2 regions of the Lactiplantibacillus sp. YT640 genome follow, and region 2 is predicted to be linked to the other one. Evidence: predicted binding sites of a transcription regulator. Region 2 holds the regulator's gene; the other holds the start of a gene.

Region 1 (4,263 bases), on a different contig from region 2:
AAAACGGACGAGAGTAATGTTGACCTGTAGTTTTCAATGCTAAGTGCAAACTTAGCTGTATCTTTAGCCGCCTTAAAAATAGTATCAAGATTACTATTATACTTTTCAACGTCCGTTGCTGAAACTCCTACCGGTACTGTTGAGCCATTATATTTGTGCATATGGATCTTAAGGGTGATAGCATATCCTAAATCATAAGTCGTGTTATCTTGGCCTTTGTGCTCAATGGTAGACTTAAGCTGTAGCGTCAACACATGATCACCGGCACTAATGTTGCTAGTCGTGGTAATATCACCGGCTTCAATTTTCCCACCAATTGCTGAAATTTGAGCTAACAATGAGTTAGGATCAAATGCAAGTTTATTTTGCTCAATAACCTTTTGGACAGGGCCGTCAAATGTGAAATCAACTTTGTGGTTATTGATGTTGTAAGTGGTTTTTGCCAATCCACCTTCCGTGCTAATATCCCCTTCAAAGTCAACTGAAAGAGTGATTGTTGCAAATAAGGTGTTAACGGTATAAATATCCCCTGCAGCAGTTACTTTAATTCCCTTGAAAAGATGAAAAATATTTGTACCGTCGGCTAAACTTTGGATAACATTATTAACCTTATTAAGATCGTCAGAAGTTCCGTATTTTTCAGGGCTAAGTTCTTTGACAGCAGTTTGACGGCTGGACGTTGTAGCTACCTTATCAATTGCAAAATCTCCAATAGAGATTTCAGAAAATTGATCAAAGCCCCAAGCCTTTGGAATAGCAAAACCCAAGTTACCGGAATAACCGGTTGACATGTCTGAAACAAAGGCCTTTGTTGCGAAACCAGCAGCGATAATTGTTTGTGCAACGTTGCGTGTTCCATAAATACCTGTCTGATAACCATAACTTGCAACGCTGCTTTGGACAGCCTTAAAGTAAGGAGTGGCCGATCCAGAAATATCTCCAGCTTGAATGTCGGCATCAACAGCAAAATAAATTACTGTGTTAGTAGGAAACCCTAGCCTCTTGGCGGCCTGACCAGCTTTATGACCGTCTGCGGTTCCGCGTGTGCTAGTAAAATAGGCTTGATCGTCAGAAGCTCCGTCTTGAAAAATTGGAAAGAGAGCTAACCCGGCGCTTGTAATTGTTTGTACTTCAGTTGCTGTTAAATTTTTTGCTCTCTCTGTACTGCCACTACCAACTGACCCTGTTAAATACCGACCAACGATTGAATAACCGGCCTTTTTAAGCGTTGAAACACGAGTGGCATTTAACTGAAACGAAGTATCACAGGCAATAGCGGAACGGTCTGGGTTGCCGGCAGAAGTCAATAAACTCATGAAAACGTCTATGCCAGCAGAAGCTCCATTAGTAGAACTTAGAGCCATAGTTGTTGCAAAAGAAGAGACAGCATTTACAACGGCTGTTCCATACGAACCGTCAAAAGAGCCTGTGTAAACTTTGTTATTAACATAGAGGCCCCATTGTAAAATCCTGACAAAATTATTCTTTTGTCCTTGGGTCACGGTTGGTGTTTTTGTTTTAGTAGACGGGCCATAGTAACCAGTTGCTGTATCAACACTCAAACCTTCCTCAGCCTGCAAGGCATAAATCAAAGCAGTGTTCGTATCCCTTTGATAAATCCCATCACATGGTAAAATACCAGTGTAAGCTTGATAATCATGATTAAGCTGTTGTTGCATTGAACGGATTTTAGCGTCCCCACCAGGAACTAAAACAAACGCGCTCATTGTTAGCAAGGCTTTCATAATGTCCGAGTTTACGTTGGCGCTGGTGTCTTTGATACCGGCGTCTTTTTTTAATTCAACGACAGCAGCCGCCGTGTTAGTAGTAAATTCTCCGGTAAAGTCTTCAGGGTTGATACCCTTACACCAAAAGCCACCTTGGATTATTTTAACAACATTGTGCTTAAAGCCAGTTTTAACTTTATTAGCAAATTGAGTATCCCATTTAGCGGCAGTTGAAGGACCAAAATTATCAACTAGATCTGTGATCCCTAATTCGTGTTGCAGAGCTCTAGTTAACCCATAAACTGTATTCCAACCAGTATTACCGTCCTCGGGCACTTTACCAAAGCCAGAAACTGAACCATAAGTTTTGTTGAGCCAGACTTGTGTTTCTTTTACCATTTCATCCATACATAAATCATCCTTTCTGTGTTTAGTGACTATAGCGCCTAAAACGAACAAGCTATCGAATTAGTAAGCAGTTTCTGATCCAACCTCCTTAAAAATTATTTGCTCAATAATCGAACACCAGTTCGAATAGACGACTTAACTTTAGCACAGAAAAACAAGAAAGCAAATTTTTGTCGAATTATTTTCGAACAAAAAAAGATCTTCCAAGAAAAAGGGAAGATCAAGTAATATATATTTTTGAGGGTCTGTTTCTCACTTATAGACCCTGAAACTACTTGCAGGATTGTAACTTGGTGGTTCTCTATTCAGTCACCTAACTGCTGGACCGTGTCAGATACATGGATCTGTGTCTTAAATTTTTTGAGGTCATGATTATTAGTCGCTGTATTTCCCTTATGATTTAACAAAGCATCTAGCGCTGCTAGGTTGCTAACATAAGTCTGATTAATGTAGGTGCGAGGAACGATACGCGCAACTTTAACATAACTGCCCTTATGATAAGCCATCACATAAGGATCTTTGACCCCAGGATTAAGCCCCGTTGTTAAGGTTAGTTTGGTCCATTCATTCCCCATCGTATTATCAGTGAACCAAGCGGTCCAGTAACCATTGGTTGCCTTATTGTTAGGTGAAATTTCCTTTTCACTAGGTAATTTAGTGTACCCGACTTTATAGGATAAAAACGGATCAAATCGATCAATCGTCCCAATACCTTTATAATATCCCAAACATAAAATACCAACACTAACTAGTGCTAGTACGATCAAGCTACCTAAGCCAAAAGTCCAACGACGATAACGACTTTTAAGCTTAACATCATGATCTATCTGGGTGGCCAAAGAGGGTTCTTTATTTTTTTTCATTGCAATCTCCTCGTTAAATAGAAGTTTTTCGAGTGAGATGTTAAACAGTTGACTCAAAGCATGCAGGGTCTCTAAATTTGGCATGTTCTTGCCAGTTTCCCAAGTTGAAACCGTTTGACGGGTCACATGTAATTTTTGAGCTAATGCTTCTTGGGTTAAGTTAGATTGCCTGCGCAAGGTCTTGATATCGTCTTTAAAGCTCAAATCTCACTCCTCCTAAATCATAATCAAGGATCTAAGGCAATCCTAGCAAGAATTACTAGCATTAGTCACGCAAATGTTACTTGCACAACTGGATAGTTTGGTTAGTGTCGTCAATAAAGTCATTCTTCAGATCGTAATACCGTTCTGAAGAATGACTTTAGAAATGATCAAAGGTCTATTTGTCAGTTATAGACCCTGATTTAGTTTTACTTTCTATGCTTAACAAATAGCAGTAAGACAAGTTGGATCAAGATGATAACAATAAAGAAAACCACTAGCACAATAAAAGCAGCTAATTTAGTTGCTGGCGTTTGAATCGTTCCAGCACCAGCAACTTTTCTAATGAAAATTACAAAGCTTAATATACTGAAGATGATTAGCCAAATAAGATTGCTTAGCCACCAAACTTTTAATTTCATGTGTTTGGGGTTACTCCTTCTTTTGGTAGTAATATGTACTAACTAATTGGCATAATAGAATTATACTGGTCAGAAAGGCAGCCGTCCATATCAAGCCAAAACAGCCACTATTCTTAAAAATCTCCGCGATAGGATATATATCATATGTTGAGAGACGTATTCTAAGCCCTCGTTCAGTGTTTACCATGATTAACTATGTTAACATTAGTAAAATTAGGGGGTGTAAGTAACATGAGTAAGACTATGAAACAACTTACAGCGGAGTTTGGCGTTACAAGGCAAGCTATCATGCGAAAAATGGACGATAACTTTAGAAGTAAGTATGTAAGTAAGGTACATACTAACGGAGCAAGTAGGCTGATAATAAGCGATGACGGATATAAGCTTTTAAAACAGCATTTTTTAAACAGTAACAAGGCTGTAAGTAACGAGAATGTAAGTTACAGTAATCGTGTTACACACGATAGCGTCACGAATACAGCAATGGAGTTGCTAGAAAAGCAACTGGTTGAAAAAGATAATCAGATTGAAAAGCTTCAGCAATCTTTGAGCGAAGCCCACAAGTTACTAAGCCAGCAACAACAATTAAACTTGTCTACTAACCGTCAAAACGAGAAATTACTCGATACCACTACAAACAAC
Region 2 (4,263 bases):
TATCGGCCAACCGGGGCTGAATCTCGACCGCCGTAATATGGCCTTGAGTTTTAGCACTGGCGAATAGACCTACTGCGCCATTGCCAGCACAGAGATCCACGATCTGGCTCTTAACGCCCTTCGCAACCTGGGCAAAGTCACCCAACAGAACAGCATCCAGTGAGAACGCAAAGACTTGAGAACTTTGAATGATTTGAATATCTTGACTATATAATTGATCAATACGCTCATCGGCGTGTAACGTGACGTCTGCCATATTCGGCCACCTCTCCATTCAATTCGTCGCACAGCTATCATACAATTAACTTGCAGAATTTGCCAAATTTCGTCATACTGTGAGCAGTTATTAAACGAAAGGAAGATCGTGATGTTTTATTCATTTATGCGCGGACTAGTCCGGCTAATCATCACCATTATTAACGGTCGGCCCCGCTATCAAGGACGGGAAAACCTACCAGAGGGGGCCTATATCTTAGTTGGGCCACACCGCACGTGGTTTGACCCGTTGTACTATGCACTGGCTGGCAGCCCAATGAAATTTAGCTTTATGGCTAAGGAAGAACTATTTAAGAATCCCGTTCTGCGGTTCATTCTCGTTCATGCGAACGCCTTTCCTGTCAATCGGCAACATCCAGGACCTTCAGCAATCAAGACCCCCGTCAAATTTTTGCGCAGCGGTAAGCTTTCACTAATCATGTTTCCATCAGGAACGCGCCACTCACAAGAACTTAAGGGCGGTGCAACCGTCATCGCTAAGATGGCCGGTGTTCCACTAGTCCCAACCGTTTACCAAGGCCCATTGACCTTCAAACAACTCTTTAGCCGTCAGCGGGTTACCGTCCGTTTCGGTCAACCGATTGATATTGATCGTAAACTGAAATTGGATGAAGCTGGTCAAAAACAAATTGAGACTAAAATGTTGCACGCTTTTGACGACTTGGATCGTCAAATCGACCCAACGTTCAAATACGTTGATCCTGCTACAACCCGTCAGAAACATTAAGTTCGATAATAAAAAAGTGTCGGTGATCGCAATTTAAAGCGAGCCGACACTTTTTACTACTTGTTATCGTTTTTAGATGCAGCTTTCATCGAATTCAACATCTGATGTAACTTCTTTTCGGATGGGCGTTGACCCATTTGCATCATCATACTACGAAGCATCTCTTCACTAATTGGTGGATTTTGCTTCAAGTAATTTTGCATATAGTGCCGGGCACCGAAGAAACCACCAGTTAACCCAACCAATACGCCGATAACGACGATTAAAATCCAAATTCCTGTAGACACAGTCATTCCCCTCCCTTATTACAGTCTTCATTAAACTAGTCTACACAAATTAATAATAAAAGAAAAGGAAAATTTGTCAGTTGACAAATTTTCCTGAAATCGGTTAATCATCTCGAAGACCGCGATCGCGTTGCACTTGACGGACCTTTTCTGGCGTAACCTCTTTACCATCTTTATCATAAACCTGAAGCATTTCAACTTGTTGCCGAAAACCGGCGCGAAATTCCTTCAAGTATTTTTGCCGCAACTCTTGACGTTCGGCTTCTTCTAGCTCGGTGAGCCCCTCGGCTTTCGCCTTATGAGCTAACTCATTGATCCGAGCAAGCAATTCTTTTGAAATCAAATCAGCAGCCCCTTTCACTCTTGAAATATACACGAAAGTAGACCCTAAATCAATTAATAGTGTTTGTCAACCGAACATTTGTTTGAAAGCTATGAAACGCTATGCTACAATTGGTTTAACCAATAATGAAAATAAAAAATGAGGTGCCAAGATGAGTAAAACATCGGAAAGCAAACAAATGGCCGTTCTTCGCTTTATTTATGAACGTGTCAATGAAAAAGGATACCCGCCAACCGTTCGTGAGATTGGTGAAGCCGTTGACTTATCTTCGACTTCGACCGTTCACGGCCACATTTCACGGCTAGAAAAAAAAGGTTACATCCAAAAAGACCCAACTAAGCCACGTGCCATTGAGGTAACGCCAGCCGGTTTCGAAGCACTGGGCGTCGAAACTACGCCACATCAAATTCCGGTACTTGGAACGGTAACCGCCGGCCAACCAATTCTTGCCGTACAGGAAGCGACGGATTATTTTCCAATTCCTAAGGAACTTGAATCATTCGGTGGCGACCTTTTCATGCTCACCATCCGTGGCGAAAGTATGATCAATATCGGTATCATGAATGGTGATCAAGTCATTGTTCGGCGTCAAAGTTCCGCTGACAATGGTGATATCATCATTGCCATGACCGATGAAAATGAAGCGACTTGCAAGCGATTCTTCAAAGAGGCCGATCACTACCGACTACAACCTGAGAACGACACGATGGCCCCAATTATCTTGAACAACGTCTCTGTATTAGGCAAAGTTGTCGGTTTATATCGCGACATGCTGTTTCAGTAAACTATCACCCACAAGATGACAATTCAATTTGTCATCTTTTTTGTTCGCCAGTTTTTAGAGCAGGTTGATGGCATGCCTACAGATTCCACTCACAAATATTTACACCCTTCCCGCCGTGCCAGGGACGAGAGCACGTTATTTGCGACAAAAGCACGCCCCCATTCCGAATTCACCTTGCCATAATCCCGCAATGCCCAACCGATTGCCTTCTGAATAAAAAAGTCATCATCACCCCGATTCGTTAGTATCGCCGTTTGTAAATTGGCAATCCGTCCTCTTTCAAGCCTAATCGAAGCGCGATACCTACTCGTCGCACCTATTTATCGGTAGCTCGTAAATATACCACCCACTTGTTGTAAACAACCGTGCGCTGAGAGATACGCTGCAGGCACCTTGCGCCAGGCATCAACACTATCCCACTGTGGCGTTACTGTGATTTGGTGGTAGCACCATTGCTATTGAATCAGCGGCGCCTGATTCTCCCGATGTATCGACAGAAAAAGTGCTGGCGTCAAATTGGTTATTAGTCGGATCTCTTTTCAAAATATTTCAAATCTGTGACGAACAGCCAATAGTTCAATGGTATAATGATTATACTATTTTAAACATTGGGAGTTGGTTACATGTTGTTCCTAGCCATTATGGGCTTGATTGTTTTTCTATTAGCATTATTTTCCGTGATTTACGCACGTCAAACCGGTGGTGGTTGGAAATTTCTAACACTAATTACGGTCCTCAGCGCCCTGGTCACCATCTACGCGGTCGTTAAATTGCCTTACTGGCCATACAACCAGTCACAGCAATCGGCGCGCAAAGCATCATCTAGCACGAGTACTAGCGCTAGTACCAGCAAGTCCAAATCAACGAGCTTGAGTTCCTCACAAGTCGTTTTTAACGAAGCCAGCACCAAACGCGCGGCCGCAACGACTAAGTTGAATGAAGAAAATATCCTTAAACAATTACAATCTAACTATCAATCGATTGGTACCGTTGCATTCACCAAGTCAACGAAAACATATACGATTACGCCAACCAATAAAAAGTACGTTAAATCTTTGAAGACGATTAAATCATATCCATCTCAAAACCAAAAAGCAATCACCACGATTACTTCGAATTTTAAATCGTTGTCAAAATCGCTCCAAAAGAATCTTGCCGCTGGTTACACGATTCAGTTGCTACAACCAGATACCACTGACAAGACGCTGTTGAGTGTCCAAGATGGTCAAATTATGACCAATAACTTCAAATAGGAAAAGTCACTTGTCTAGCAAATTTGCTAGTAACAAGTGACTTTTTTGTTTAAACTTGTTGATCCAAATATTGACGTTGTTCGTTCTTTTGACCGGTCAATACGAATCGATGGGGATCATCAGCATAGCTGACCGACTGATCATCGGCCCGCCATTGCAATTGATGACTGAATAAGGCTTCATACTCCGCCACACTAACTCGGCGACGACGAGCCAACCGTTGTGGTAGGCCATGATCTAAACCGGTCTGATAATCCGGCTGAATAACCCCGGTATAAAATTCACCCTCGGCACCCGAGCCATAACTGAATAATCCGAGTCGATTCCCTGGTTGTAACTGAGGATCAGTCAGTAACTGCGATAACAAGCTCAAATAGAGTGAACCAGTATACAAGTTACCAACTTGTCGATTTAGCTGACGCGCATGTTCGAAGTGCGCCAACCACTGGGCTTGTTTCTCGGCATCAACTAATGGTAACACGCTTCGAAGCGCTTTAAGTCCCATCTTTGTATATGGCAAATGAAAAACCAAGGCCGTCAGTGTGTCTGGACTAGTTTGAGTCGTTTGCAGGTAATTCTTAAACACATCTTGA

The links. The regulator LexA, encoded in region 2, represses DNA repair genes until DNA is damaged. The targets are predictions, from matches to a motif close to CNAACANNTGTTNG.
Region 1: a site for LexA is predicted at 2,247-2,260, ahead of ACOV1R_RS15280 (glycoside hydrolase domain-containing protein). Genes of this name have one in related genera too.

What each region holds. Positions count from the first base shown of each region.
Region 1 covers NZ_JBMNVY010000055.1:1,696-5,958, reverse strand. The annotation lists gene ACOV1R_RS15280 (glycoside hydrolase domain-containing protein) at 1-2,135, opposite strand, end outside; gene ACOV1R_RS15275 (helix-turn-helix domain-containing protein) at 2,441-3,202, opposite strand; gene ACOV1R_RS15270 (DUF3923 family protein) at 3,409-3,621, opposite strand; gene ACOV1R_RS15265 (hypothetical protein) at 3,853-4,263, shown strand, end outside.
Region 2 covers NZ_JBMNVY010000003.1:207,141-211,403, forward strand. The annotation lists gene ACOV1R_RS03780 (tRNA1(Val) (adenine(37)-N6)-methyltransferase) at 1-256, opposite strand, end outside; gene ACOV1R_RS03785 (lysophospholipid acyltransferase family protein) at 368-1,003, shown strand; gene ACOV1R_RS03790 (YneF family protein) at 1,060-1,296, opposite strand; gene ACOV1R_RS03795 (DUF896 domain-containing protein) at 1,394-1,633, opposite strand; gene lexA (transcriptional repressor LexA) at 1,785-2,417, shown strand; gene ACOV1R_RS03805 (DNA alkylation repair protein) at 2,507-2,737, opposite strand; gene ACOV1R_RS03810 (hypothetical protein) at 3,041-3,670, shown strand; gene ACOV1R_RS03815 (hydroxymethylglutaryl-CoA synthase) at 3,720-4,263, opposite strand, start outside.